Regions from separate parts of the Bradyrhizobium sp. NC92 genome, predicted to be linked through region 1. Evidence: predicted binding sites of a transcription regulator. Region 1 holds the regulator's gene; each other region holds the start of a gene.
The links. Region 1 encodes PhoB, which activates phosphate uptake and scavenging genes when phosphate is short. Its sites were predicted from a motif close to TGTCATNNANCTGTCAT; they were not measured.
Positions count from the first base shown of each region.

Region 2: the regulator PhoB is predicted to act here: its motif matches at 4,383-4,399, upstream of N2602_RS17450 (DUF47 domain-containing protein).
Region 3: the regulator PhoB is predicted to act here: its motif matches at 4,180-4,196, upstream of N2602_RS19720 (DUF2278 family protein).

Region 1 covers NZ_CP104171.1:8,064,278-8,074,413, forward strand. The annotation lists gene N2602_RS37495 (aspartate aminotransferase family protein) at 1-320, opposite strand, end outside; gene N2602_RS37500 (GcrA family cell cycle regulator) at 781-1,293, shown strand; gene phoB (phosphate regulon transcriptional regulator PhoB) at 1,564-2,271, opposite strand; gene phoU (phosphate signaling complex protein PhoU) at 2,286-3,002, opposite strand; gene pstB (phosphate ABC transporter ATP-binding protein PstB) at 3,014-3,835, opposite strand; gene pstA (phosphate ABC transporter permease PstA) at 3,832-4,677, opposite strand; gene pstC (phosphate ABC transporter permease subunit PstC) at 4,682-5,671, opposite strand; gene pstS (phosphate ABC transporter substrate-binding protein PstS) at 5,875-6,888, opposite strand; gene N2602_RS37535 (ATP-binding protein) at 7,039-8,331, opposite strand; gene N2602_RS37540 (lysylphosphatidylglycerol synthase domain-containing protein) at 8,378-9,433, opposite strand; gene N2602_RS37545 (GNAT family N-acetyltransferase) at 9,856-10,136, opposite strand, start outside.
Region 2 covers NZ_CP104171.1:3,759,724-3,769,859, reverse strand. The annotation lists gene N2602_RS17470 (hypothetical protein) at 1-304, opposite strand, end outside; gene N2602_RS17465 (peptide chain release factor 3) at 577-2,199, opposite strand; gene sugE (quaternary ammonium compound efflux SMR transporter SugE) at 2,374-2,688, shown strand; gene N2602_RS17455 (inorganic phosphate transporter) at 2,681-3,685, opposite strand; gene N2602_RS17450 (DUF47 domain-containing protein) at 3,695-4,339, opposite strand; gene N2602_RS17445 (branched-chain amino acid ABC transporter permease) at 4,495-5,463, opposite strand; gene N2602_RS17440 (branched-chain amino acid ABC transporter permease) at 5,465-6,328, opposite strand; gene N2602_RS17435 (ABC transporter substrate-binding protein) at 6,404-7,624, opposite strand; gene N2602_RS17430 (ABC transporter ATP-binding protein) at 7,680-8,426, opposite strand; gene N2602_RS17425 (ABC transporter ATP-binding protein) at 8,419-9,174, opposite strand; gene N2602_RS17420 (hypothetical protein) at 9,480-10,136, shown strand, end outside.
Region 3 covers NZ_CP104171.1:4,215,753-4,225,888, forward strand. The annotation lists gene N2602_RS19705 (sigma-54 dependent transcriptional regulator) at 1-1,027, shown strand, start outside; gene hfq (RNA chaperone Hfq) at 1,277-1,525, shown strand; gene hflX (GTPase HflX) at 1,537-2,919, shown strand; gene N2602_RS19720 (DUF2278 family protein) at 3,087-4,115, opposite strand; gene mazG (nucleoside triphosphate pyrophosphohydrolase) at 4,307-5,125, opposite strand; gene queC (7-cyano-7-deazaguanine synthase QueC) at 5,253-5,966, shown strand; gene N2602_RS19735 (nitrile hydratase accessory protein) at 6,108-6,485, opposite strand; gene nthB (nitrile hydratase subunit beta) at 6,485-7,144, opposite strand; gene nthA (nitrile hydratase subunit alpha) at 7,141-7,770, opposite strand; partial or broken gene N2602_RS19750 (anion permease) at 8,002-8,249, shown strand; gene N2602_RS19755 (methionine ABC transporter ATP-binding protein) at 8,483-9,622, shown strand; gene N2602_RS19760 (methionine ABC transporter permease) at 9,612-10,136, shown strand, end outside.

The DNA of each region.
Region 1 (10,136 bases):
ACACCTTCCAGCGCCTCGGCGCCGGAATTGCAGAAGAATACGAAGTCCGCGAAGCTCTCATTGCAGAGGCGGCTTGCGAGCTTCTCGCCATCGGGGCTCTGGAACAGGTTCGACATGTGCCAGAGCTTCGTCGCCTGCTCCTGCAACGCCTTGACCAGCGCGGGATGAACGTGGCCGAGCGCATTCACCGCCACGCCCGAGGTGAAATCGAGATAGCGATCACCATTGGTCGCGATCAGCCAGCAGCCTTCGCCGCGCTCGAAACCGAGGTCGGCCCTGGCGAAGACGGGGAGCAAATGCGGCGCGGCGCTGTTAGTCATGACGTCACTTGAATGTTGCGGACGGTGTGAGGCACGCATTGCGCAACGCACCATTGACCGGCCCCGGAAAACGAAACGTGCCGCCTTTTAAGGGCGGCACGTGGCACTATCTTATGCCTGGAAAGACGGGTGTCAATGCCGCCCGGAAAGCCTCGCGAAACGCTGAATCCGTAGTCTTGCGGTGCCGATTTTGCGGGTTTTTCACCACGGAACATGTGGAAGCGAGTCGGCGGACTCTTGCGCGGGAGTCACGCCATATTGTAGCGTTTGGACTGTCAGATACGACATCTCGTGCAGCAGTTCTGATCCCAAAAGTCCTCATGTACCGGCGTAAACGTTCGGGCGTCTTGAGCGCGCCCGGCGAGCCTTAAGGGATTCTGGCGGCACGGGTTTTTCAAGGCTTTAGGCAATCGCGGCGAAGGCTCCAGGATGGCAGGCGCGCTGCGAGGGAAAGGGTGCAATGACGGTTTTGACCTGGTCCGATGATCGCGTCGAGCAGCTGAAGAAGCTCTGGGAGGCCGGACTTTCGGCCAGCCAGATCGCGGCGGAGCTCGGCAATGTGACCCGCAATGCCGTGATCGGCAAGGTGCACCGGCTCGGCCTGTCCGGCCGCGCCAAGAGCCCTTCATCGGCAGCACCGCGGCCGCGCAAGGCACGGCCCGCGCAGCACATGATGCGCGTGACGCGACCCGTTGCGCGCGGCAACACCGCGCTGGCGCAGGCCTTCGAGGTCGAGGTGGAAGCCGAGCCGGTTACCTACGACAACGTGGTGCCGATGAGCCAGCGCCTGTCGCTGCTGGAATTGAACGAGGCGACCTGCCACTGGCCGGTCGGCGATCCCTCGAGCCCGGATTTCTTCTTCTGCGGCGGCAAGGCGCTCTCCGGCCTGCCCTATTGCGCCCAGCATTCGCGCGTGGCCTATCAGCCCGCAGCGGACCGCCGTCGCGCACCGGCGAAGCCGAGCACGCGCTGAGCTTGCGGAATTAGTTGGCTGCACATACGGCAGCCGTCACACGATGACGGCTGAACTCACTCGGTGCCATCCCGCGAAGGCGGGGATCCATAACCACAGGGCGCAATTGCTGCGCGAGATGGTCACGCCGGGTCTTCGCCAAACAAAGTCCTTGGGTTGATCGCGACGAGCGCAAGCGCTCGCGCTGAGATCCCGGGCTCGCGCTGGGCGCGCCCCGGGATGACGGTTGAGGGTGTAGCCGCAGCTCACCACACCAACAGCTCGCAGATCTTACGTCTGCTCGGCCTTCGCGAAGCGATCATCCAGCGCGTAGCCGGCGCCGCGGACGGTGCGGATCGGGTCCTGCTCGCGGCCGAGATTGAGCAGCTTGCGCAGGCGGCCGATATGGACGTCGACGGTACGCTCATCGATATAGATGTCGCGGCCCCAGACGCTATCGAGCAGCTGCTCGCGCGAGAACACGCGGCCGGGATGCTCCAGGAAGAACTCCAGCAGGCGATATTCGGTCGGGCCGAGATCGATCGGCCGGCCCGAGCGCGCCACGCGGCGCTTGTCGCGGTCGAGCTCGATGTCGCCATAGGCGAGCACGGTGGCGAGCCGCTCGGGGCTGGCGCGCCTGAGCAGACCCTTCACGCGCGCGAGCAGCTCCGGCACCGAGAACGGCTTGACGATGTAATCGTCGGCGCCGGTTGCGAGGCCCCGTACCCGCTCGCTCTCCTCGCCGCGCGCGGTGAGCATGATGATCGGCAGCTGCTTGGTCTCGGGACGGGTCCGAAGCCGCCGGCACAGCTCGATGCCCGACAGGCCCGGCAGCATCCAGTCGAGCACGATCAGATCGGGAATGTGCTCCTTGAGGCGGGTGTCGGCGTCGTCGCCGCGCATCACCGTCTCGACGTCATAGCCGTCGCCTTCGAGGTTGTAGCGGAGAAGCTCGGTGAGAGCTTCCTCGTCCTCTACCACCATAATGCGTGCGCCCATGTTGTCGTCGCTCCTTAGGTATTCGGCACCGTCGTGGCGAAGGTCGTCATGTCGCCCTTCGGCCGCTTGTCGGTGATCGCCTGGCCCTCGATCATGTAGAACACGGTCTCGGCGATGTTGGTGGCGTGGTCGCCGATCCGCTCGATGTTCTTGGCACAGAACATCAGGTGGATGCAGAACGAGATATTGCGCGGATCCTCCATCATATAGGTGAGGAGCTCGCGGAACAGCGAGGTGCAGATGGCGTCGACTTCCTCGTCGCCCTTCCACACCGCCATCGCCGCCGGCAAATCGTGCGCGGCATAGGCGTCGAGCACGCTCTTGACCTGCTGCTGCACGAGGTCTGTCATGTGCTCCAGGCCGCGGAACAGCTTGAGCGGATGGAAATCCGTCTCCAGCGCCGCGACGCGCTTGCCCATGTTCTTGGCGAGATCGCCGATGCGCTCGAGATCGGTCGCAACGCGCATGGCGCCGACGATCTCGCGCAGGTCGACGGCCATTGGCTGGCGGCGGGCGATGGTGAGCACGGCGCGCTCCTCGATGCGCTTCTGCAGCGCGTCGAGATCGGCGTCGGTGGTGACGACGCGCTGGCCGAGTGCCACGTCGCGGCGGATCAGCGCGTCGACGGAATCGACGATCATGCGCTCGGCGATGCCGCCCATCTCGGCGACCAGGCGAGTGAGCTCCTGAAGATCGCTGTCGAAGGCCTTTACGGTATGTTCAGAACCCATATTCCGTCTCCTCAGCCGAACCGGCCGGTGATGTAATCCTGCGTGCGCCGATCGCTCGGCGACGTGAAGATCTTGCTGGTGTCGTCGAACTCGATCAGCTCGCCGAGATACATGAAGGCGGTCTTGTCGGAGACGCGCGCCGCCTGCTGCATGTTGTGGGTGACGATCGCGATCGTGTAGTTCTCGGACAATTCCTGGATCAGTTCCTCGACCTTGGCGGTCGAGATCGGGTCGAGCGCCGAGCAAGGCTCGTCGAACAGGATCACCTCGGGCCGCACCGCGACGGTGCGGGCGATGCAGAGGCGCTGCTGCTGGCCGCCGGAGAGCGACAGGCCGGAGGCATTGAGCTTGTCCTTGACCTCGTTCCACAGCGCGCCGCCGCGCAGCGCCTTCTCAACACGGCCGTCCATCTCCGACTTCGAGATCTTCTCGTACAGACGAATGCCGAAGGCAATGTTCTCGTAGATTGTCATCGGGAACGGCGTCGGCTTCTGGAACACCATGCCGACCCGGGCCCGCAACAGGTTGAGGTCCAGCTTGGCGTCGAGGATGTTGGTCTGGTCAAGCAGCAGCTGGCCGGTGGCGCGCTGGCCCGGATAGAGGTCGTACATCCGGTTGAAGATGCGCAGCAGGGTCGACTTGCCGCAGCCCGACGGGCCGATGAACGCCGTGACGCGGTTGGTGCCGAGCGTCAGATTGATGTTCTTCAGCGCGTGGTGCTCACCGTAGTAGAAATTCAGGTTGCGCGCGGTGACCTTGGCGGGCGCCTCGGGCAGCGGCTGCGAGCCGGGATGAACGGTCGGCGCGCTGACGGAAACAGACATTTCACTCATTTTGCAGTCCTCTCGGCGCCAAGGATGCGCGCGCCAATGTTCAGGGCAAGCACGGTCAGGGTGATGAGCAGCGCGCCGCTCCAGGCGAGTTGCTTCCAATATTCGTAGGGGCTCTGCACGAAGTTGTTGATGGTGACAGGTAGGTTCGCCATCGTCTTGTTCAGGCCGAGGCTGAAGAACTGGTTCGACAGCGCCGTGAACAACAGCGGTGCGGTCTCGCCCGCGACGCGGGCGGTCGCCAGCAGCACGCCGGTGATGAGGCCGGAACGCGCGGCACGATAGGCGATGCGCTTGATCACCAGCGAGCGCGGCAGACCGAGCGCAGAGGCCGCCTCGCGCAGCGGATTCGGCACCAGCAGCAGCATGTCCTCGGTGGTGCGCACGACGACCGGGATCACGATGACGGCGAGCGCGAGGCTGCCCGCGATCGCCGAGAAGCCGCGCATCGGCACCACCACCGCCCCGTAGATGAACAGGCCGATGATGATCGAGGGCGCCGACAGGAGAATGTCGTTGATGAAACGGATCACCGAGGTCAGCTTGTCGTTGCGACCGTATTCGGCAAGATAGGTACCGGCGAACAGGCCGAGCGGCGCGCCGATGCCGACGCCGATCACGGTCATGATCAGTGAGCCGACGATGGCGTTGAGCAGACCGCCTTCGTTCGATCCGGGCGGCGGCGTGTTCTCGGTGAAGACCTGGAGGTTGAGCCCGGCCAGGCCGTTGTAGAGCAACGTCATCAGGATCAGCGCGAGCCAGGTGACGCCGAACGCAGCGGCTGCGATGCAGAGTCCGCGAATGACGATGTCCCAGCGGCGGCGGCGCGAATAGATCGGGTTCATGGCTTCACTTCCCCGCCTTGGTTTCCAGGCGCAGCAGCATCAACCGGGCGGCCGCGAGCACGAAGAACGTCAGCACGAACAGCAGGAGGCCGAGCAGGATCAGGCCGGACTGGTGCAGGCCGTCGCTCTCGGCGAACTCGGATGCGATCGCGGCCGAGATCGTGGTGCCCGGGGCGAAGATCGACGAGGAGATCCGGAACGAATTGCCGATGATGAAGGTCACCGCCATGGTCTCGCCCAGCGCGCGGCCCAGCGCCAGCATGACGCCGCCGATGATGCCGACGCGGGTGTAGGGGATCACGACGCTGCGGACGACTTCCCAGGTGGTGCAGCCGACGCCATAGGCGGCTTCCTTCAGCACCGGCGGCACCGTCTTGAACACATCGACCGAGATCGAGGTGATGAAGGGCAGCACCATGATGGCGAGGATCAGGGCGGCGTTGAACAGGCTGAGATAGGACGGGGGACCCGCGAAGATCGCGCCCAGCACGGGAACACCGTCGAACACCCTGATCATGAAGGGCTGGAAGGTGTTGGCCAGGAACGGGCCGAGCACGAAGAAGCCCCACATGCCGTAGATGATCGAGGGGATGCCGGCGAGCAGCTCCACCGCCATGCCGATCGGGCGGCGCAGCCATTGCGGGCAGAGCTCGGTGAGGAAGATCGCAATGCCGAGACCGACGGGAATGGCGATCAGCATCGCGATGAAGGAGGTGACGAGCGTGCCATAGATCGGCCCGAGCGCGCCGAGCACCGGCGGATCGGCGGAGGGCGCCCAGCGCTGGGTCCACAGGAAGGAGATGCCGTATTCCTTGATCGCCGGGAACGCACCGACGATCAGCGAGATGATGATGCCGCCGAGGATCAGCAGCACCGAGATCGCGGACAACCGCGTGATCCAGTAGAAGGTGACGTCGCCGAGCTTGAACGCGCTCAAGGCCTTGGCGCGATCATATGGACCGGCAGCATCAATCACATTGCTCTCGACAGCCATCTCAGCCACGCCGATCCCCTGTGCCCGTTTTATATACGCTTGTTGTTGGTGGCGGTCCCGTGCCCCGGATGCGGTGCAGCGCGAAGCGGTGCGCCGCTGATCCGGGGCCTGGTGCTTGTAGGTCCCGGCTCTAGCGGAGCGGCACACTGGACGATGCTTCGCATCGCCAGGGCCGCACCGCGTCCGGGACACGAGAGCTCTACTTAGCTCTTGATCTCGGCAGCCCAGGTCTTCTCGATCAGCTGGACGACGCTGTCCGGCATCGGGATATAATCGAGCTCTTCAGCCGCCTTGCCGCCGTTCTTGAAGGCCCAGCGGAAGAACTTGATGGCTTCCTGCGAGGCCGCCTTGTCGGTGGCGGACTTGTGCATGAGGATGAAGGTCGCCGCCGTGATCGGCCAGGACTTCTCGCCGGGCTGGTCGGTCAGGATGACGTAATAGCCGGGTGCCTTGGCCCAGTCGGCGTTGGAGGCGGCTGCCTGGAAGGCCTCGACGGTCGGCTGCACCGGCTTGCCGGCCTTGTTGACGAGACCGGTGTAGGTCAGCTTGTTCTGCTTGGCATAGGCGTACTCGACGTAACCGATCGAGTTCTTGGTCTGGCTGATGTTGCCCGACACGCCTTCGTTGCCCTTGGCGCCGACGCCGACCGGCCACTCGACCGCGGTGCCCTCGCCGACCTTGCTCTTCCAGTCCGCGCTGGCCTTGGAGAGGTAGTTGGTGAAGTTGAAAGTGGTGCCCGAACCGTCCGAACGGCGGACCACGGTGATCGCCTCCGAGGGCAGCTTCGCGTTCGGATTGAGCTTCTTGATCGCGGCATCGTCCCACTTGGTGATCTTGCCGAGATAGATGTTGGCCAGGGTCTCGCCGTCGAACACCAGCTCGCCGGGCTTCACGCCCTCGAGGTTGACGACAGGGACGATGGCGCCCATCACCATCGGCCACTGGACGAGGCCGTCCTTCTCGAGCTGCTCGGCCTTGAGCGGCGCGTCGCTGGCGCCGAAGGTCACGGTCTTGGCCTGGATCTGCTTGATGCCGCCGCCGGAGCCGATCGACTGATAGTTCAGACCGTTGCCGGTCTCCTTTTTGTAGGCGTCAGCCCACTTCGAATAGATCGGGAACGGGAACGTCGCGCCGGCACCCGTGATGTCGGCAGCAAAGGCTGCCGTCGCCGATGCGGCGACCAAGCCAGCAGCGACGAGAGTTTTGAGGAAATTCATGCTGGTCTCCATACAGGGGAGCGAAGCGCCATCCGCGCCCGATCGCGCTCCCCGTGCCGCCCGTTTAGGAGCGGTCGGCTGTGCTTTTACGAAGGTTTCGTGACAGCTGGATGACACAGTCAACCGACTGAAATCGCTTGATTTTTGGGTCTAAGCCGGCGTCTTGGCCTGGGGAAAACAGGCGGTAAAAGTGGCGCCCTGCCGGGGCACGCTTTCGATCAGAAGCCGACCGCGATGACGGTTAAGAATATGTTTCACCAGCGATAATCCGAGCCCGGTGCCGCCCTGCGAGCGGCTGTCGCCGACATCCACCCGGTAGAAGCGCTCGGTCAGCCGGGGCAGGTGCTCGGGCGCGATGCCAGGGCCGAAATCGCGGACCATGACCCGGATTTCCTGAGTTCCATCAGTGGCCGCGCTCGATGTCAGCGACACGATGACGCGTCCGCCCGAGGCGCCATATTTGAGCGCGTTCTCGATCAGGTTCTCGAACAGGCGGAGCAGTTCCTCCCGGTCGCCCGCGATCATCACCGGCGGCTCCGGCAGGTGGATGTCCACCTCGACCTGACGCTCGCGCGCCAGCGGCTCGAGCCCGTCGGCGACCTGGCGGATGATCGGGACGAGATCGACCAGGGTGTCCGGCCGGACATGGGCCGACAGCTCGACCCGCGACAGCGACAAGAGATCGTCGATCAGGCGCGCCATGCGCGTAGCCTGATTGTGCATGATGCCGAGGAAGCGCTCGCGTGCCTTGGGATCGTCCTTGGCCTGACCCTGGAGCGTATCGATGAAGCCCGACAGCGCCGCCAGCGGCGTGCGCAGCTCATGGCTGGCATTGGCGACGAAATCGGCGCGCATCTCCTCGACCCGGCGTAGCGGCGTCTGGTCGTGGAAGGTCATCAGCATGCATTTGTCGGTGCCGCCGAAGCTGGTCGGCACCGGTACCGGCGTGATGATCAGCTCCATCCAGCGATCGACCGGAACATGATCGAGATAGGTCGCGCGCCGCGGCTCGGTGGTCGCGATGGCCTCGCGCAGCGCGGTGATGATCTCCGGCGAGCGCAGCGCGAACTGGGCGAGCTCGTTCCGGCGCAGCGCCGGCGCGAGCTGGGCGGCCGCGGCATTGAGGTGGACGACGCGGCCGGCGCGGTCGAGCAGCACCGCCGGATCCGGCATGCCGGCAACCACCGCGGCCACCGCCGCGCTCTCGACCGGGTTGATGCGCCTGACGTCGTCGCGGGAGGCGGCGGGATCGTGCAGCCGCCACGGGATCAAGGCGGCCGCCGCGATGCAGAGGAACACGATTGCGGCGTGCAGCGCCGACAATTCGCCGAGCGAGACAACGACGGACAGCGCCAGCGCCGCGGCGATCAGAATGATGGTCGAGTGCCGCAGCCGGTCGGACCAGGGCTGGGCGGAGGGAGAAGAGGGGGCGTCGATCGCCATCGGGGCGGGCTTCTCCTGGGGGCTGTCCTTAAGGACCTGACATCGGTCAGGCGCCGCTGTCGCTGCGCTCTCTCACATAGGCGGCTTCAGGCGCAGGACCGGGGTCCAGCTTGAGCGCCGCCTGTTGCAACCGCTTCGATCGGGCGCCGATGATAACTTCTCGAAACGTCAGCAAGATTACAGATAGGACGAACGGAGACAGATAATAGAGGACGCGGAACAGCAGCATGCCGCCCAGGAGCTCCTCCCGGTCCATCTGCCAGAGGCCGACCAGCATGGCGGCGTCGAACACCCCCAAGCCGCCGGGCGAATGGCTGGCGAAGCCGAGCAGGGTCGCCGAGACGAAGATCACCGCGACCACGACGAAGCCGAGATTGGGCTCGTCCGGGACCAGCACATACATCGCCAGCGCGCAGAAGCCGAGATCGACGATGCCGATCGCGATCTGGAGCAGCGTCAGCGGGCCTCCCGGCAGCACCACGGTCCAGGGGCCGCGGCCGACCACCCGCGGCTGGGTCCAGACCCAGACCACATAGCCGATCAGCGCCACGATGATCATCAGCGCCAGCGTCCGGTTCAGCCAGGCCGGCAGCTGGTCGATCGAGGCCGCCGCCTCCGGATGGTAGGAGATGCCGAGGCCGAGCACGGCGGCATTGCCCAGCCAGAACGTCAGGCCGGCGAGAAAGCAGATCTTTGCGACGTCGATCGCGTTCAGCCCGTAGGCCGAATAGATGCGGTAGCGCACCGCACCGCCAGTGAAGACGGATGCGCCGACATTGTGGCCGATCGAATAGCTGGTGAAGGCCGCGAGCGCGTTGATGCGATAGGGCACGTGGGCATGGCCGATCGCGCGCGTGGCGAAGAGGTCGTAGAAGGTCAGCGTGAAATAGCCCGCAGCGACGAACAGCGCCGCCATCGCAATCTGGCTCGGCTCGGTACTCTTGATCGCTTCGAGGACCTCGTTGAAATCGATGCCCCGCAGCATGTGGTAGAGCACATAGCAAGCGATGCCGATGACCGCGATGCTGATCACAACTCCAAGCTTATGCAGGATTTGCTTCTGGCGCAGAAACGTCGTCACCCTGCGTATGGCTTCCAGCATCTAGACCTCGAACAACGCTTCAACGGCCAGGGTGGCCGGCGGACAGGCGGACGCGCAGGCATTCAACGAACCCGCGCTGCCGGCGCCGGCATCGCGCATGCCCCCCGCCCCTCCACTAGCGCGTTTTCGGCCGAAGTGGAATTCGGCAATTCGAACAAAAACGCGTGCCTTCAATATTTTAGGCAGGGTAGCGGCTCCCGGTGCAGGGGTTGGCGCTTTCGGCGGCAAGGCCTGGCGCGAATCTCCATGGCGATCCTGCGCAGGGGCCATGAAGTTTTGATGATTTCGGCCGCACAATGTTCCGTCACGCCTTAAGCCGACGTCAATCTATGGGGCCCGCCCGTCTGTTGAAAGAGGGGGCAATCCCGGCATCGTTCCCGGATTTTCCGATGCACCGGAAGGTCGCGGGCTCCAGACCGCACTCAAGGCGCGGTCAAATAGCCGCGGCCATAGGCGCCGGCCTGATCCTCGAAGATCGCCATGGCCGTGGTCATCCGCCTGAAGCCCAGGCGTTCGTAAAAGCCTTCCTTGCCCGGCACGGCGTAGAGGATGATCTTGCGATGGCCGCGGCAACGCGCAAGCAGACGTTCGATCATGTCGCGGCCGAGACCCCGCCCCTGATGGTCCGGGTGCACTGCGACATCACAGAGATAGGCGCAGTCGCGGCCATCGGCGAGTACGCGGCCTGCGCCGACGAGGCGCC
Region 2 (10,136 bases), 4.1 Mb from region 1:
GCAGCGCGGCGAAGAGGTCGCCGATCGTATCGAGGTCGTGATCGGGCTTTTGATATTTGGCGCGATCAGCTTCCGCCGGCACGCTTTCGACGGTGAGTTGGAGGTTCTGGCCGTAAGGGTAATCGATCTCGGGAATGCATGGCCCGGGTTCGAGCGGGCTGCAATAGGACGGCGTGCAGGGCTCGCCGTCGAGCACGCTGCAAGGCTCGTGCGCGAACGGGATCGGATTGATCTGGCGCGGCCGTGCGTCGACGACGATCGTTGAGATCGTCAGCAGGATCAGAACGAGAATGCCGCGCCACATGGAGTGAGCTCGCAAGGTCACGAGAAAAGTGGCGCTGTCCATGAACGCGTCAAGTCCGCGCGCGTTCACATGCTCGCGTTCAGGCACGCTGTCGTCGCCCGGCTTGACCGGGCGACCCAGTACTCCGAGACGGTAGTGGCTGAATCGACAGGCCGCGGCGTACTGGATGTCCCGGTCAAGCCGGGGCATGACAGCGGAAGGTGTGCTTGCGTGACAGCGGAGGGTGTGCTTGCGCAGCGGGTATGTGGCCGCCCAGCGGAGGGCGCGCCGCCCTACCCCTTCTTCTTGACGTCCTTGACATTGCTGAACTCGATGCCCTCGGCCCGCTCCCGGGTGTAGCCGAGATAGAACTCGTTGCGGGCGAGATAGACGGGATCGCCGTCGACGTCGTCGGCGATGCTCGAGGTGTTGGCGGCGATGAAGGTGTCGAGCTTCTTGCGGTCCTCCGAAGAGACCCAGCGCGCCAGCTGGAACTCGCTGACCTCGAACTCGACCGGCAGCGAATATTCCGCCTCGAGCCGCGCCTTGAGCACGTCGAGCTGCAGCGCGCCGACCACGCCGACCAGCGCCGGGGCGCCATCGCGGGGGCGGAACACCTGCACGACGCCCTCTTCCGACATCTGCTGCAGCGCTTCCTTCAGCTTCTTCGCCTTCATCGCGTCGGTGAGACGGACGCGGCGGACGATTTCCGGCGCAAAGCTCGGCACGCCGACGAAGTTGAATTCCTCGCCTTCCGTCAGCGTGTCGCCGATGCGCAGCGTGCCGTGGTTGGGAATGCCGACGACGTCGCCGGCAAAGGCTTCGTCCGCGACCGAGCGGTCCTGCGCGAAGAAGAATTGCGGGCTCGACAGCGGCATGCTCTTGCCGGTGCGCACGAGCTTGGCCTTCATGCCGCGGCTGAGCTTGCCGGAGCAGAGGCGCGCAAAGGCGATGCGGTCGCGGTGGTTCGGATCCATGTTGGCCTGGATCTTGAACACGAACGCGCTCATGCGCGGATCGGTGGCCTCGACCTTGCGCTGGTCGCTGTCCTGCGCGCGCGGCTCGGGCGCGAACTTGCCGAGACCTTCCAGCAGATCGCCGACGCCGAAATTGCGCAGCGCGCTACCGAAATAGACCGGCGTCAGATGGCCCTCGCGGAACGCTTCCAGCTCGAACGGCTTCGACGCCGCGGTGACGAGCTCGAGCTCGTCCTTCACGGCGGAGACGTCGAGATTGGCGTTGAGCTTGGCCAATTCCTCGATCGCGATCTGCTGCGCCGCGCCGGTCTTGGCGCCGCCGCCTTCGAGCAGGCGCACGCCGCCATTGACGACGTCATAGGTGCCGAGGAAGTCGCGGCCACGGCCGACCGGCCAGGTCATCGGCGTGGTGTCGAGCGCCAGCGTCTTCTCGATCTCGTCGAGCAGCTCGAACACGTCGCGGCTCTCGCGGTCCATCTTGTTGATGAAGGTGATGATCGGGATGTCGCGCAGCCGGCACACCTCGAACAGTTTTCGGGTGCGCGCCTCGATGCCCTTGGCGGCGTCGATCACCATCACGGCGGAATCGACCGCCGTCAGCGTGCGATAGGTGTCTTCCGAAAAGTCCTCGTGGCCCGGCGTGTCCAGGAGGTTGAACACGAGGCCCTCGAACTCGAAGGTCATCACCGAGGTCACGACCGAGATGCCGCGCTCGCGCTCGATCTTCATCCAGTCCGAACGCGTGTTGCGCCGCTCGCCCTTGGCCTTGACCTGGCCGGCGAGGTTGATGGCGCCGCCGAACAGCAGCAGCTTCTCGGTCAGCGTGGTCTTGCCGGCGTCGGGGTGGGAGATGATCGCAAAGGTCCGCCGCCGCGCCACCTCAGCGGCAAGCGGGGAACGGGCCGGCGATTCGGCTGTGGTGGTGGCGATGTCGGACATGGCGGGAGCGTGTGGCAGGGAAAACGGGCCTGATCAAGCCTCATTTGGTGATTGCGGGGACTTCCGGCCAGCCCCATATCGACGCTTGATTATATCAGTCTTGGGGGAGGACGGCCTTCCCCGCCCATCAGCACCTCAGCCGCGGGGACGACCCTGCCTTGATGGAGGGTCGTCATGGCCTGGAGCATCCTGTTCGTCGCCGGTCTTCTCGAGATCACCTGGGCGATCGGCCTGAAATACACCGAAGGTTTCAGCAAGCTTGTTCCGTCCGCGGTCACGCTTGCGGCCATGGCCGGCAGCGTCATCCTGCTCGGGCTTGCGCTCAAATCCCTGCCCGTCGGAACCGCCTATGCGGTCTGGACCGGCATCGGCGCGGTCGGCACGGCGACGCTCGGCATTGTCCTGTTCGGCGAGCCGGCTACGGCCTTCCGCCTCGCCAGCATCGGCCTGATCGTCGCCGGCATCATCGGACTGAAGCTCGTTACCTGACGAGCTGGACCACCCACCAGGTCAGCGCGGCCACGATGGCCGAGGCCGGGATCGTGATCACCCAGGCGTAGACGATCGAGCTGGCGACGTTCCAACGCACCGCCGAGACGCGGCGGGCGGCGCCGACGCCGACGATGGCGCCTGTGATGGTGTGGGTGGTCGAGACGGGAACCCCGAGATAGGTCGCCATGAACAGCGTCGCCGCGCCCCCGGTCTCGGCGCAAAAGCCCTGCATCGGCGTCAGCTTGGTGATGCGCAGGCCCATGGTGCGGACGATGCGCCAGCCGCCCATCAGCGTGCCCAGCGCCATCGCCGCCTGGCAGGACAGCACCACCCAGAACGGCACCGAGAAGTCGCTGCCGAGATGGCCCTGCGAATAGAGCAGCACCGCGATGATGCCCATGGTCTTCTGCGCGTCGTTGCCGCCATGGCCGAGCGAATAGAGCGAGGCGGAGGCGAATTGCAGGATGCGGAAGGCGCGGTCGACCGCGAACGGCGTCGAGCGCACCGAGGCCCAGGACACGATCGCCACCAGCAACATCGCGAGCAGGAAGCCGACCAGCGGCGACAGTACGATCGCAAGCACGGTCTTGGACAGGCCGCTCCACACCGCGGCCGAGATGCCGGCCTTGGCCATGCCGCCGCCGACCAGCCCGCCGATCAGTGCGTGCGAGGACGAGGACGGAATGCCGAGCGCCCAGGTCACGAGATTCCAGACGATGGCGCCGACGAGCGCTGCGAAGATCACCTGGGCGTCGACGACCGCGGGATCGATGATGCCGGTGCCGATGGTCTGGGCGACGTGCAGCCCGAACACCAGGAAGGCGATGAAATTGAAGAAGGCAGCCCAGAACACCGCGAATTGCGGCCGCAGAACGCGGGTCGAGACGATGGTCGCGATCGAATTGGCGGCGTCGTGCAGGCCGTTCAGGAAGTCGAACAGCAGCGCGACGGCGATCAAGCCGACCAGGACGGGAAGACCCAACGCGGCATCCACGGCGAGGCCCTATACCTGCTCGATGACGATGCTGTTGATTTCGTTCGCAACGTCATCGAAGCGGTCGGCCACCTTCTCGAGATGGTCGTAGATCTCGACCCCGACGATGAAATCCATCGCATTGCCGTCGCGATGCTTGAGGAACAGCTCCTTCAGCCCGATATCGTGGAGATCGTCGACCCGGCCCTCCAGCTTGCCGAGCTCTTCCGTGATCGCGGTCAGCATGGCGACGTTCGGACCGATCGACTGCATCAAAGGCAGCGCGCGTCCCACCAGATTGGCGCATTCGATCAGGAGTCCGCCGATCTCGCGCATCGGCGGCTCGAAGGCGCGCACCTCGAACAGCATCACGGCCTTGGCTGTCTGCTGCATCTGGTCGATGGCATCGTCCAGAGAGGTGATCAGGTTCTTGATGTCGCCGCGGTCGAACGGGGTGATGAAGGTGCGGCGCACCGCCGTCAGCACCTCGCGGGTGATGTTATCCGCGTCGTTCTCGAACTGGTTGACGCGCTGGCAATAGACCGGCGTCTCCTCACCCCCATTGAGCATGCCCTGCAGGGCGATTGCGCCCTGGATCACGGTCTGGGCATGCCGGTCGAACAGGTCGAAGAACCGTTCTTCCTTGGGCAGGAACGCACGAAACCATCGCATCATGGGGATAGGCTACCGGTTGAAAATGGTCAGGCCCGCGAGGGGCTGTCATAAAACTGTCATAGACCATTTTCGATCCGCGCGCGTCATCTCACGCCCGCGGAGCCGGATCATCCACCGCTTTCCTGCACCAATGAAATTGATGCAATATCAGCCACTTAGAGCGATCGCCGGAAGTAATGCGCGATTTCGCCGATGACGCCGCGGCGGAAGGTGAGCACGCAGACCACGAAGATCGCGCCCTGGATCACCGTCACCCACTGGCCGAAACCCGCCAGATATTGCTGCATGGCGATGATCACGAAGGCGCCGACCACGGGACCGAAAATGGTGCCGAGCCCCCCGACCAGGGTCATCAGCACGACCTCGCCCGACATCGACCAGTGCACGTCGGTGAGCGAGGCGTTCTGCGCCACGAACACCTTCAGCGCGCCGGCAAAGCCGGCGAGCGTCCCCGACAGGACGAAGGCCAGGAACTTGTACTGGTCGGTGCGGTAGCCGAGCGAGATCGCGCGCTGCTCGTTCTCGCGGATCGACTTCAGCACCTCGCCGAACGGCGAGTTGATGATGCGGAAGATCAGGAGGAAGCCGGCGAGGAAGCCGACCAGCACGACATAGTACAGCACCGTCGGCTTGGAGAGATCGAGCAGGCCGAACATGCGTCCTTGCGGGATGCCCTGGATGCCGTCCTCACCATGGGTGAACGGGGCCTGGAGATAGATGAAGTACAACAGCTGCGACAGCGCCAGCGTGATCATCGAGAAATAGATGCCCTGGCGGCGGATTGAGATGTAGCCCGTGATGATCGAGAGCACGAACGCCGCGGCCACGCCGACGAGAATGCCGAGCTCCGGCGGCAGCGCCCACACTTTCAGCGCATGCGCGCTGCAATAGCCGGCTGTCCCCAAGAACATGGCGTGGCCGAACGACAGCAGGCCGCCATAGCCGACCAGCAGGTTGAACGCGCAGGCGAGCAGCGCAAAGCACAGCGCCTGCATCACGAAGAACGGGTAGAGGCCCGTGAACGGCACCGCTGCCAGCAGCAGCGCCATCGCCACGAACACGGTCATCTCGTCGCGCATCGCGCGCGGGGTTGTCGGCAGCGTGTCGTCCGTCAGGGTTGTCATCTCAGGCCGCCCTTCCCGTCAATCCCGTTGGCTTCACCAGGAGCACCAGCACCATCAGCACGAACACGACGGTGTTGGAGGCCTCGGGGTAGAAATACTTGGTCAGGCCCTCGATCACACCGAGCGCGAAGCCGGTGATGATGGAGCCCATGATCGAACCCATGCCGCCGATCACGACCACCGCGAACACGACGATGATGAGGTCGGCGCCCATCAGCGGCCGCACTTGGTTGATCGGCGCGGAGAGCACGCCGGCGAGCGCGGCAAGGCCGACGCCGAGACCGTAGGTGAGCGTGATCATGCGCGGCACGTTGATGCCAAAGGCGCGCACCAGCGTCGGATTTTCGGTGGCGGCGCGCAGGTAAGCGCCGAGTTGCGTCTTCTCGATCAGGAACCAGGTCGCAAGGCACACCGCCAGCGAGAACACGACGACCCAGCCGCGGTAGATCGGCAGGAACATGAAGCCGAGATTCATGCCGCCCCTGAGCTGGTCGGGAATGGCGTAAGGCAGACCCGAGGAGCCGAAATAGTTCTGGAACACGCCCTGCACGATCAGCGCGATGCCGAAGGTCAGGAGCAGGCCGTAGAGATGATCGAGCCCGGTCAGCCATTGCAGCATGGTCCGCTCCAGGATCATGCCGAAGATGCCGACGATGATCGGCGCCAGCAGCAGCGCCCACCAATAATTGATGCCGCCGAGGTTCAACAGGAAATAGGCGACGAAGGCGCCCATCATGTAGAGCGCGCCGTGGGCGAAATTGATGATGTTGAGCATGCCGAAGATGACGGCAAGCCCGAGGCTGAGCAGCGCGTAGAACGAGCCGTTGATCAGTCCCACCAGTAGCTGAGCGTAAAGAGCCTGCATCGATCCCGCACCCGGTCCCTTTTATTCCTCAACAACAGGCCGGCGCCGTTGCGCACCGGCCTGCATCGTTCACCGTTACTTCTTCACCAGAGGACAGGCGCTTTCCGACAGCGGCCGGAAGGCCTGGTCGCCGGGGGTCGTGCCGATCAGCTTGTAATAGTCCCAGGGCGCCTTGGATTCCTCGGGCTTTTTGACCTCGAACAGATAGGCGGGATGTAGCTTGCGGCCGTCCGCACGGATCGTTCCCTTGCCGAACAGCGGATCCTCCGTCGGCATCTCCTTCATCTTGGCGACCACCTTGGCCCCGTCATGCGGGTTGCCGCCCATCGCCTCCAGCGCCTTGAAATAATGCAGCAGACCCGAGTAGACGCCGGCCTGCACCATCGAGGGCATCGCCTTGTTCTTCATGCGCTCGGAGAAGCGCTTGGAGAACGCGCGCGTACCGTCGTTCATGTCCCAATAGAAGGTCTCGGTGAAGTTCAGGCCCTGCGCCACCTTCAGACCGAGCGAGTGCACGTCGGTGATGAAGAGCAGCAGGCCCGCAAGCTTCTGGCCGCCGGAGACGATGCCGAACTCCGCTGCCTGCTTGATGGTGTTGGTGGTGTCGCCGCCGGCATTCGCCATGCCGATGATCTTGGCTTTGGAGGCCTGCGCCTGAAGCAGGAAGGACGAGAAGTCGGCAGTATTCAGCGGATGCTTGACATTGCCGATCACCTTGCCGCCCGACTTCACCACGACCGCGGCGGTGTCGCGCTCGAGGGCATGGCCAAAGGCGTAGTCCGCGGTGAGGAAATACCAGGTGTCGCCGCCCGCCTTCACCAGCGCCTGCCCGGTGCTGTTGGCCAGCATATAGGTATCATAGACCCAGTGGACCGTGTTCGGCGAGCATTGCGCGTTGGTGAGATCCGACGTCGCTGCACCTGTGTTGATCAGGATGGAATTCTTCTCTTTGACGATGTTGTTCACCGCCAGCGCAACGCCGGAGTTCAGCACATCCATGAAGATGTCGACCTTCTCGACGTCGATCCATTGCCGAGCAATCGTGGAGCCGATGTCGGGCTTGTTCTGATGGTCGGCGGAGATCAGGTCGAGCTTCCAGCCCTTGGCAGCGAGCCCGGAATCCTCGATCGCCATCTGTGCGGCGACGGTCGAGCCAGCGCCACCGAGGTCGGCATAAAGTCCCGAATTGTCGGTCAGCACGCCGATCTTGATGTTCTTGTCCTGCGCGACTGCGCCACCTGCCGCGCCGAGCGCCAGGGCCGTCCCGAGCAACATTGCCGAAATGCCGTGCTTCATAATCAGCCTCCCAATATTCATTTGATAGTTACTCTCGATCGTCCGCCCTGCTCGGCTACACACCGAGATAGGTGTGGAGCTTGTCCATGTTGGCGGCAAGCTCGGAATTGGAAAATCCGTCAATGATCTTGCCGTGTTCGACCACGTAATAGCGGTCGGCGACGGTGGAGGCGAAGCGGAAATTCTGCTCGACCAGAAGGATCGTGAAGCCCTCCTTCTTGAGCCGCGCAATGGTGTGGCCGATCTGCTGGATGATGACGGGCGCGAGGCCCTCGGTCGGCTCGTCCAGCATCAGGAAGCTCGCGCCGGTGCGCAGGATGCGCGCGATCGCGAGCATCTGCTGCTCGCCGCCCGAGAGCTTGGTGCCCTGGCTGTTCAGCCGCTCCTTCAGGTTCGGGAACAACTCGAAGATCTGCTCGAGCGACAATCCGCCTTCACGGATCACCGGCGGCAGCATCAAGTTCTCGCGGACGTCGAGACTGGAGAATATGCCCCGCTCTTCCGGGCAGAAGGCAATGCCCATGCGCGCGATCCTGTCGGAGGTCGCGCGGATGATCTCCTGGTTGTTGAACTTCACCGAACCGGCACGCTTGCCGATGATGCCCATGATCGACTTCAGCGTGGTGGTCTTGCCGGCGCCGTTACGCCCGAGCAGGGTGACGACCTCGCCCGCATTCACGTCGAAATTGATCCCGTGCAGGATGTGGGACTCGCCGTACCAGGCTTCGAGGTTGCGGACTTGCAGGATGTTCCCGCCGGTCGCAGCCTTGGCCGGAGCCTCGGCGATCGCAGTGTCAGGCATGACCGGCTCCCAAGTAAGCTTCCTTGACGCGCTCGTCCTTGGTGAGCTCTGAGTAATGGCCCTGCGCGAGCACCTGCCCGCGCGTCAGCACGGTGATGATGTCGGAGAGGTTGGCCACGACGCTCAAGTTATGCTCGACCATCAGGATGGTGTATTTCGCGGAGATGCGCTTGATCAGCGCCGCGATCTTGTCGATGTCCTCGTGGCCCATGCCGGCCATCGGCTCGTCGAGCAGCATCATCTCCGGGTCGAGCGCGAGCGTGGTTGCGATCTCGAGCGCCCGCTTGCGCCCATAGGGCATCTCGACCGCAGGCGTACTGGCAAACTCGCTGAGGCCGACGTCGCTCAAAAGCTCGCGCGCCCGATCGTTGAAGCGGTTGAGCACCGACTTGGAGCGCCAGAAGTCGAACGAGGAGCCATGCTGGCGCTGCAGCGCGACGCGGACGTTCTCCAGCGCGGTGAGATGGGGAAACACCGCCGAAATCTGGAACGAACGGACCAGACCCATGCGGGCCACATCCGCCGGCGCCATCGCGGTGATGTCCTGCCCCTTGTACAGGATTTTCCCGGCCGACGGCTTGAGGAACTTGGTCAAGAGATTGAAGCAGGTCGTCTTGCCGGCCCCGTTCGGGCCGATCAACGCATGAATGCTCCCACGGCGAACCTTGAGCGCAACGTCGCGGACGGCGAAGAAGCCCGCGAACTCCTTGGTCAAGCCTTCCGTTTCGAGAATGAACTCATCGGCCAAACAGTTTTCCCCCTGCCCGCGCGGCGCGTGGCTGTCCTTGTTGCTTCGGCTGTCCGGAGGACTTGCAGCCCACCGGGGCGCCGCCTCCGGGCGCGGAATATGCCGGAGGTGACGGGGGTTAGGCAAGGCGGAAAGCTGAGCAGGTCAAGCCTTCGGCTGGGATACAAATGCTCCCTTAGTCGCAGAGGTCGATGTCGTGCCTGCCCGGCCTTCCCGGTTCGCAAGGCACCGGCCATCAAGCCGTCGTTAACGGTCTTTCGTCTCCCGCGCCAGCCTTCATCAATAATTTCCCCGCAAGCCCGATCATGCGCGGGTTTTCACGTGCGGAGAATATTGCTTTGGATTTTGCAAGCGCGGCTCCCTCCGTCGTCAAGTCGATCCGGCAGCGCGATCTCCTGAACACGTGGCTGCGACTTTATGCGCGTCAGCAGATCGCTCCGGCGATCTGGGAGTATCAGCCCGCACGGCTCGAGGAGGAGCTGTCGGATCTGATCTACTATACGGTGGAGCTTTCGACGCCGACGCCGCGTCTCGTCATCCAGAGCGAAGGCACGCGCATCTCGCGCGCCTATGGGCATACCGGCAAGGGCGTTTCGCTCGATGACTATGTCGGACCTCGGCTCGCACCCTACGTGGTGCCGGTCTATCTCGAATGCGTCGCGCGCGGCCTTCCGGTCTACAGCGTTGCCGACGTCGACGACACCTATGGCCGCATCGTCGCGTATGAGCGGCTGCTGCTGCCGTTCCTGACCGACGGCAGAGTCAGCCACGTCATCGCGTCAGTGAAGACCTTCTGCGAGGACGGCGGCTTCGAGATCAAGAATCTGATGCGCGGAAATGACGCGCTGCCGCGCCCGAAGCTGCGGGCCGTGATCGACCGCGAGCTGTTTCATCGCGCCCCCGGCCGCATCGCACCCGCCGAGACGGTCGAGTTCGCGGACCAGCCGGGCCCCGCTATTTCA
Region 3 (10,136 bases), 3.8 Mb from region 1:
CGCGACCAGAGCGCTGGAGAACTCGCGGCTCAAGCGCGAGGTCAAGGAGCTGAAGCAGCTCGCGCCGAGCGCCAGCCAGCTGGTCGGCCGCTCGCCCAGCATGAACCAGCTGCGCCAGACCATCGAGCGGGCGGCCAAGGCCAACAGCCGCATCCTGATCGTCGGCCCCGCCGGCGCCGGCAAGGAGCTGACCGCGCGCACGCTGCATGCCGCCTCGGGCCGCGCCGACGGCCCCTTCGTCGTCATCAACGCCGCCGCGATCACACCCGAGCGGATGGAGCATGAGCTGTTCGGCGTCGAGCAGTCCAATGGCGAGCAGCCGCGCAAGCCTGGCGCGCTCGAAGAAGCGCATGGCGGCACGCTGTTCATCGACGAGATCGCGGACATGCCGCGCGAGACCCAGAACAAGATCCTGCGCGTGCTGGTGGAGCAGTCGTTCCAGCGCGTCGGCGGTACCGCCAAGGTGCAGGTCGACGTGCGCATCATCTCATCGACCGCCCGCAATCTCGAAGAGGAGATCACGGCCGGCCGCTTCCGCGAGGATCTCTACCACCGGCTCTCGGTGGTGCCGATCCGCGTGCCTGCACTGTCGGAGCGGCGCGAGGACATTCCGGAATTGATCGACTATTTCATGGAGCAGATCTCGGCGGGCAGCGGCCTGCCCAGGCGCCAGATCGGTCAGGACGCGATGGCGGTGCTGCAATCGCATGTCTGGCCCGGCAATGTGCGTCAGCTCCGCAATAATGTTGAAAGAGTCATGATTCTGGCCGCCGGTGGGCCGGAGGTCATCATCACCGCCGACATGCTGCCGCAGGACGTCGGCTCGATGGTGCCGGCGATGCCGACCAGCAACAATGGCGAGCACATCATGGGCCTGCCGCTGCGCGAGGCACGCGAAGTGTTCGAGCGCGACTATTTGATTGCACAGATCAGCCGTTTCTCAGGAAATATTTCCCGAACGGCCGAGTTCGTTGGCATGGAACGTTCGGCCTTGCACCGGAAGTTGAAAGCGCTCGGCGTCGGCTAAGGCTGCGACGCCGCGGCGGCATCTCGACAATAGGCGAAGAAAATCATCGATTTCCGTAATTTTTCGGGGCAATAGGGCCGGGCCTGCCGCTTGAAGCGGCTTGCCTAATATCCCGACCTGTCCTCTAATCGAACCGCTGTTCCTTCCGAGGGGGATCTCATGAGGGACGGCAACCGGAGGAGGCCCCGAACTCCACAAAGAGGGCCGCATCCGGCGCAATAAAAAGAAACTCAAAGCGAGAAAAAAACAATGGCGGCAGACCGCGCACAAAACCTACAGGACACCTTCCTAAATCACGTTCGCAAAACCAAGACGCCACTGACGATCTTTCTGGTCAACGGAGTGAAGCTCCAGGGCATCGTGACCTGGTTCGACAATTTCTGTTTGCTGCTTCGGCGCGACGGTCATTCGCAGCTCGTCTACAAGCATGCGATCTCGACCATCATGCCGGGCGCTCCGATTCAGCTGTTCGAAGGCGGCGAGGACCAGCCGGCTTGAGAGTGATCTGATTGGAACCCCGGAATTTCGACGGGGATGCCGACCGTCCACGGTCGGCAGGGGCTACGCAGACGGGGCGGGTGCTTGTCATCGGTCCCTACTTGCGCGTGCGCGCGGGCGGTGCCGACGCGCAATCGGAGACTCATGCCTTGCGAGACACCGAGGCCCGGCTCGATGAAGCCGCGGGCCTTGCGCGCGCGATCGATCTCGTCATTGCCGACGCCACCGTCGCCCCGGTCAGCCAGATCCGGCCCGCGACCTATATCGGCAAGGGCAAGGTCGAGGAGATCGCCGGGCTGATCAAGACCCTCGAGGTCGAGCTCGTGGTGATGGATTGCGCGCTGTCGCCGATCCAGCAGCGCAACCTCGAGAAGGAATGGCACGCCAAGGTGCTCGACCGAACCGGGCTCATCCTCGAAATCTTCGGCCGTCGCGCCAAGACCAGGGAAGGCTCGCTGCAGGTCGAGCTTGCGCATCTCAACTACCAGCGCTCGCGCCTGGTGCGCTCCTGGACCCATCTCGAACGCCAGCGCGGCGGTTTCGGCTTCATGGGCGGTCCCGGCGAGACCCAGATCGAGGCCGACCGTCGCCTGATCCAGGAGCGCATCTCCAAGCTGGAGAGCGAGCTGAAAAAGGTGCAGGCGACGCGGCGGCTGCATCGCGCCGGCCGCCAACGCGTGCCGTATCGCGTCGTCGCGCTGGTCGGTTACACCAATGCCGGCAAGTCGACGCTGTTCAATCGCCTGACCCGCGCCGACGTGCAGGCGGCCGACATGCTGTTTGCGACGCTCGATCCCACCTTGCGGGCGCTCAACCTGCCGCATGGCGGCAAGGCGATGCTGTCGGACACCGTCGGCTTCATCTCCAACCTGCCGACGCAGCTCGTCGCCGCCTTCCGCGCCACGCTGGAGGAGGTGCTGGAGGCCGACGTCATCCTGCATGTCCGCGACATCTCGCATGAAGACGCCGAGGCGCAGCAGAGCGACGTTGACGCGGTGCTGCGCCAGCTCGGCATCAACCCCGACGATTCCGGCCGCATCATCGAGGTCTGGAACAAGATCGACCGTTTCGATCCCGAGCAACGTGAAGAGCTGCTCAACATCGCCGCGCGCAGGCCGGAGGATCATCCGGCGATGCTGGTCTCAGCCGTGTCGGGCGAGGGCATCGATGCTCTGCTCGCCGCGATCGAGCAACGCCTGGCCGCCAAGCGCACCACGCTCGATCTCTCGATCGACGCCGCCGACGGCGCCGGCATCAGCTGGCTGCACCGCAATGCCGAGGTGCTGTCGAAGGAGCTGCACGACGGCCGCTTCGATATGACGGTGCGGGTGGACGAGACCAAGCGGGATATCGTGGTGAACAGGTTCGACGCCGTGCCGCATCACGCCACATAACGGCGCGATGCCATTGGTGCGCGGCATCGATCGCATCTGGCGACGAGAGATCACACGCGGCATGGATCTATACACCCTCGTGCGCTCTGCGCACGGGGCACGGGGCACGGACGGCAGCCGACCTGGCGGCGTGCTGACGCTGGTCGGTTGCGGGCTTGATCAGCACATCAGAACGGAATTGTCAGGCCCGGATGTTTGGCTTGCGCCCTGGTATAGGCGACGCCGTGAACCTTGATACCACGCGTGTCCAGCAGCGAGATAATGCCGCCCTGGTTCGACAATTCCATCGGCTTCTCCACGACGACGGCGAGCGTTCCTCCGGCTGCGATCGTCCCCGACAGCGTCATCTTCTTCTTCTGCTTGTCGGCCAGCTTCCAGCCGGTGAGATCGATGTCGCGATCGGCCGTGTTGAGCAGTGTGACGACTTCGCGCTCCGGCGTCTTCACGGCGTTGACGATTGCCGCAATGATCCGCACGAGCCCATCCGGCATTTCCTCTGTCGGAGGGGCCGTCGGATCCAGCGGCGCTGTCGGCGTGCCGCCGCCGAGATCAATCGGATGACCGGTCTCGTCGTCAGTGTGCCAGGCCTGCGTCTGGAATTTGAGAAGGACTGCCGTCCATAAATTTTGCTCCGGGAATTCGAACACGAGCCCGCCGTCCTGCCACGGCCCGTTGTCGCCCGAGAACCTTCCGATGGGATTTCCCTGGTTCATATGGATGTCGTGAATGCCGCGTCCCGGCCTGAAGCCGAAATAATTGTCCGCCTTGGTCTCGGGGCCCCATGTCTCGCCGAACGCGTAGACCATCGCGCTTTCGTCCGAGAGTGCGCGCTGGACGAACTGGTCGAGCTTCTCGTTGAGGTCGTTGTCCGGCCCAGGTACGGACAGCGGTAGCGGCACCATCTCCTGGGGCTGCATCAGATTACCGCGGATGAAGTCCAGCGCGATGCTGTTGGGCTGGGGGGCCTGCGGGTGCAGCCCCTCCGGGAGTGCCGCGAGTCGTTCGGTGATCGGATGGACGAAACGAGATCGCACCAGGAATTCGACCTCGCTTCCGTCGGCCGACTGCACGTTGACGGCAATACGGAAATCTTCACCGCCGGCGACGATATGGACTTGATAGTGCGGCGACCTGCCGGTGCCGAAACGCATCGCAATCGGGCGTCCCTTGAGGACTGAATAATGTTTCAATGGCATCGCGCTTCACCTGCCGTAGGGGGGGGTGGCTGCGTCAGAACTATACAACTTTAGACTGTCTGCGGTGACAATTTCATGGCGGCGGCTTGACGCATCTTTCCGTGCGAGCCGCTGGGGGCGGTCAATCGGGGTACATTGCTGACCGATCGGCGGTGGATGGTGTTGCCGGATCTCTCTGCCACCGCACCCGGCTAAGTGGCGGTCTTCGCCGCATTCCACAGCGCGTCCATCTCCGCCAGCGAGGCCTGCTCGAGCGTGCGGCCCTGCGCCGCCAGCGCCCGCTCGATATAGGCAAAGCGCCGCTCGAATTTGGCGTTGGTCGCGCGCAGCGCGGCTTCCGGATCGGCGTCGACGTGGCGGGCGAGATTGACGAGGGCGAACATCAGGTCGCCGGTCTCTTCCGCCAGGCCCGCGCGGTCGTTGCGGTCCAGCGCGGCTTCGATCTCGTCGGCTTCCTCGCGGATCTTCTGCAGGACCGCGCGCGGGTCGTTCCAGTCGAAGCCGACGGTGGAGGCCTTGCGCTGCAGCTCCATCGCGCGCGTCAACGCCGGCTGGCCGGCCTTCACGCCCGACAGCAGCGACTTGTGCGTCGGCGTCGCTTCCGGCGGCCGGCGCGCGGCGCGTTCGGCCTTTTCCTCGGCCTTGATGCGGTCCCAGACCTCCTTGACGTGGTGCGGGGCGAGATTGCCGTCCTTGTCGGCGAAGACGTGGGGATGGCGGCGGATCATCTTGCGGGTGATGGCCTCGACCACGTCACCAAAATCGAACGCGTTCTGCTCTGAGGCCATCTGCGCGTGGAACACAACCTGAAGGAGGAGATCGCCGAGCTCCTCTCTGAGATCGTCGAGATCGCCGCGGGTGATGGCGTCGACCACCTCATAGGCTTCCTCGATCGTGTAGGGCGCAATCGTCGCAAAGTCCTGCTCGAGGTCCCAAGGGCAGCCGGTCACCGGGGTGCGCAGTGCCGCCATGATCTCGATCAGGCGGGAGATATCGCGGGAGGGGGTCATTGCCGGGCAGTCTCCTGGGGTCCAGAGCCTTATGCCAAAAGCGGACCCCCGATCCCAGCGCAAGGCGGCGGAACAGGCCGATTTCCACCGATTGGCGAGCAAGTCGCGCAATGCTAAAGCGCGGGCCATGAGCGACGCATTTTCTTCCGAAACCGCGCTGGTGCTGTTCTCCGGCGGCCAGGATTCCACCACCTGCCTCGCCTGGGCTTTGAGCCGCTTCGCCCGCGTGGAGACGCTGGGGTTCGAGTACGGCCAGCGCCACGCCATCGAGCTTGACTGCCGCGACCGCCTGCTCGACGGCATCAAGGGCCTGCGCGCCGATTGGGCCGCAAAGCTGGGCGAGAGCCACACGCTGTCGATCCCGACGCTGGCGGCCGTCTCCGAGACGGCGCTAACCCGCGACGTCGCGATCGCGATGGGCGCGGACGGCCTGCCCAACACCTTCGTGCCGGGCCGCAACCTCGTGTTCCTGACCTTCGCCGCAGCGCTCGCTTACCGGCGCGGCATCCGCCACATCGTCGGCGGCATGTGCGAGACCGACTATTCCGGCTATCCCGATTGCCGCGACGAGACCATCCGCGCCGTGCAGGCCGCGCTCTCGCTTGGCATGGCGAGGCCCTTCGAGCTGCACACGCCATTGATGTGGATCGATAAGGCCGCGACCTGGAAGCTGGCGCACGATCTCGGCGGCGAGGGGCTGGTCGATTTGATCCGTGAGCAATCGCACACCTGCTATCTCGGCGAACGCGGCGCGCGGCACGAATGGGGTTATGGCTGCGGCGAGTGCCCGGCCTGCAGTTTGCGGGCGAGGGGGTGGAACGAGTACGTGGCAGGGCGGTAGGGTCGCTCCGCCGTCATTGCGAGGAGCTCGCGACAAAATTGCGCAGCAATTTTGCGCTGATGCGACGAAGCAATCCAGACTGCCGCCGCGGAGGATTCTGGATTGCTTCGCTTCGCTCGCAGTGACGAACTCAGCGATCAGCTACTGAAAATCCTCGTCCCGCAGCTCAATCGGCTTGCCGTGCGGCGTGCGATCGGCGGCGTGGTCCCAGGCATCGCGGTAGCGGTGCAGCGTCTCCAGCGAGGCGACGCCCTTGCGCGCGACGAGGCCTTCCAGCGTGGCGAGCCAGTGCAGATAGTAGGTCTCGCCGGTGTCAGGGTCGCCCGCGGCCTGGGCACGCTTGATCTCGGAGGCCAAGGCTGCGGCCCATTCCGGCCAGGTGAACACGCCGCGCTCGTGCAGGCTCAAGGCCATCGCGAACGCATGCGCCTCCCAGGGTGCGCGGAACACCGGGCCGTCATCGTCGCGCGGAATGCTCGGGATTGCCGCCGTCGCCGCGGCCGCAAGTGCGCCGCTCATCACGCCGGATCCAGATAGGGCTCGAACGCGTCGATCGAGACCTTCAGCGTGGGATCGCCGTCCTCGCCCCAGAGATCGCGGCCCTCGAACACCACGGTATAGAGCCATTGCGGGTTCTCGCCGCGCTCCATCGCCGCCGTATCCGGAAACACGTGACAGCCGTGATTCAGCTCGACGACACCGACATGGCCGCGGACATAGCGAGGCAGCCGCGTGTGGGTCGCAGGATGGATGTTCTTCGCCCGCACGCGATCGCCGATCTTGAATTTCGCCGGAGCCGGGGCAGGGCGGTCGAACTTGCCGCGCACCATCACGCGCTCGACATTGGCGCGGTCGAACGTGCCGTGCTTGAGCGCCTTTGCGGGCTGCATCGCATGGCCGGCAGCAACCTCCTCGCGGGTGAGATAGCCCTTGTCGATCAGCATCTGCTCGAGCCCGAGAAACCATTTCTTGTAATAGGAGCTCGACAGATAGACCTGCGGCGGCAAGGTCTCGCGATAGAAGCGCGAGGTGTCGATGTTGAAGGCGCCGGCCGCGCCCATCGCGCGCACCATGGCCAGCACGCGCGATTCCCATTCCCAGTGAAACATCGGCTCGTTCGGCTCGGGCTCGACCTTGCCGAACCCGTCCATGCCGCCCATGTCGTGCACGCCGTTCACGACGGGGCTCCCGGCGTCTTGGGAAAACCAGTGCCGATCATGGAATCGCGCGTCACGAGCTCGGCGAGCTGCTCCTCGCTCCAGCCTTCCGTGCCGGCGGGCCGCATCGGCAGTACCAGGAAGCGTGTCTCGGCGGTGGAATCCCAGACACGAACCTCGATGTCCTTGGGCAGCGCGACCCCGAAATCGGCGAGCACGCCGCGCGGATCCTTCACCGCGCGCGAGCGGTAGGGCGCAGCCTTGTACCAGACCGGCGGCAGCCCCAGCATTTCCCAGGGGTAGCAGGAGCACAGCGTGCACACGACCATGTTGTGTCGCTGCGGCGTGTTCTCGACCACGACGAGATGATCGCCGACCCGGCTGACATGGCCGAGCGTGCCGATGGCCTTGGAGCCATCCTCCAGCAGCGCCTTCTTGAACGCCGGATCGGTCCAGGCCTTGGCGACGACGCGCGCGCCATTGTGCGGGCCGATCTTGGTCTCATAGGCCTGGATGATGGCATCGAGCGCAGCCGGCTCGACATAGCCCTTCTCGGTCAGGATCGTCTCGAGCGCGCGCACGCGCAGCTCGGTCTCGGACAGCTCGGAATGGTCGTGATCGTGGTGATGGTCGTGATCGTGGCTCATGGCGCGAAGATAGGCGCAAGGGTCCGTTTCTGTCGAGCGTTCGTTGCAGCCCAATCAGGCCACGTGTTCGTGACGCTGTTGTGCGCTGACATTGCTGTCGGCAACCTGGCGAAGCCATCGCAAAAGATGGTCCAGACGGCCATTGATTGCACCGAGGACAATCCGTATACGCGGCGCAAAGACAAAAGGGCTCCGTCAGGCCGGAACGACGCGACGGCAATCGAGGGATCTACTTCGCATGCCACCGCAGTGCTGCCGGTGGGTGCTGGCGGTCGGCTCGGGCATCGCCGACCTACCAGTCACGACGCTGGCCATGCTTTACATGTATTCGCTCGGCCTGATGGCGTGATCTCGCTTCTTACGCACCGGACCTGCGCCGGTGTATTTCGGCAGCGGCTATATCCGGAAGGGCAGTTCTGGGCCTTCGGACTGCTCTATTTCGCGGGCACCTGCTGATCGTGCTGCCCTGGCTGAGGGTCTACCGAGCCAGTGTGGAGGCTGATGCGGCGGAGGAATTTTCTGCTTCAGGGAGTGATAGGGAAATCTTCGTCCAACTCCTGCCAAATATCTGAAATTGCAAGAAAGACTGGAAAAGGCGATGGTGCGTGCTGCGGTGCAGCGCGTTCGTTCCGGATCCTCGCCGCTGTCTTTCTCCCGTCGCGCGATGCGACTTGGTTCCCGAGCGCGCAACCGGGAACGCGAACTATTGTGCATGAAGGCTGCCTCCATGAATGCCCACCAATCGCTCGCGATCGGACAACCGATCGAAACGCTTGAAGCGATTTCACCCGCGCCGGCCGAGCCCGACGCGATGGTCCGTTTCGCCGGTATCTCGAAGACCTATCCGGCCTATCGCGGCAAGCCCGGCGTCGACGCGCTGCAAGACATCGACTTCGCGATACCGCGCGGTTCCATCACAGGCGTGATCGGCCGCTCCGGCGCCGGCAAATCGAGCCTGGTCCGGCTCATCAACGGGCTGGAGAAGCCGACCACGGGCCGCGCGATCGTGGACAACAGGGATATCTCGGCGCTCGCCGGCCGCGAGCTGCGGCTGGCGCAGCGCTCGATCGGCATGATCTTCCAGCATTTCAATCTGCTGTCCTCGCGCACTGCCGCCGACAACATCGCGCTGCCGCTGGAGATCGCCGGCTGGGCCAAGGCCGACATCAAGGCCCGCGTCGCCGAGCTGCTCACACTGGTCGGTATCGCCGACAAGCACGATCGCTATCCTTCAGAACTATCGGGCGGCCAGAAGCAGCGCGTCGGCATCGCCCGCGCGCTGGCGACGCGGCCGAGCGTGCTGTTGTCGGATGAAGCGACCTCGGCGCTCGATCCGCAGACCACGCGGGCGATCCTCGATCTGCTTGCGAGCATCAACCGCGAGCTCGGGGTGACCATCGTGCTGATCACGCATGAGATGTCCGTGGTGCGCCAACTCGCCAAGGAGGTGGTGGTGTTAGACGCCGGCCGCGTCGTCGAGAGCGGCCACGTCGCCGACATCTTCACGCATCCCAAACATCCGATTACGCAGTCCTTCCTGGCCGAGGTGATCGGCGACAGCCTGCCGGTGTCGCTGGCGAGCCGGATCGTTTCGGAGCAGCCTGCCGGCGGGCAGGCCGTGATCCGGGTCCAGGTGCGCGGGGCAGGGGCCGGCGACACATTGGTAGCCCGGCTCGCGCGCGAGCTCGGGCTCGACGTCGCGCTGCTGTCGGCGCGCATCGACGAGATCGGCGGCCAGCATGTGGGCTCGCTCACGCTCGGACTTCCCGGCGGCGAGGACGCGGTGACGCGGACGCTCGCCTGGCTCTCTCAATATCAACTCTCGGCGGAGCGTCTCGGCTATGTCGCCTGAACTCATCAACCTGATCATCCAGGCCACCTTCGAAAGCCTGTACATGGTCGGCATCGCCGCGCTGCTCGGCACCGCCTTCGGCCTGCCGCTCGGCGTGTTCCTGGCCACCAGCCGCAAAGGCGAGCTGTTCGCGGCACCCATCGTCAATCGCGTGCTCGGCATCGTCGTCAATGCGACGCGCTCGACGCCCTTCATCATCCTGGTCGTTGCCATCATCCCGTTCACGCGCCTCGTTGCCGGCACCTCGATCGGCTCGACGGCGGCGATCGTGCCGCTGACGATTGCCTCGACGCCTTTCATCGCGCGCCTCGTCGAGGCTGCGATCCGCGAGGTCGACGGCGGCCTGATCGAGACCGCGTCCTCGTTCGGCGCTTCGCCGCTCCAGATCGTGTTCAAGGTGCTGATACCGGAGGCGCTGCCGGGACTGCTGCTGGCGCTGACGCTCGCCGTCGTCAGCCTGCTCGGCTACTCCGCGATGGTCGGCGCGGTGGGCGGCGGGGGCCTTGGCGATCTC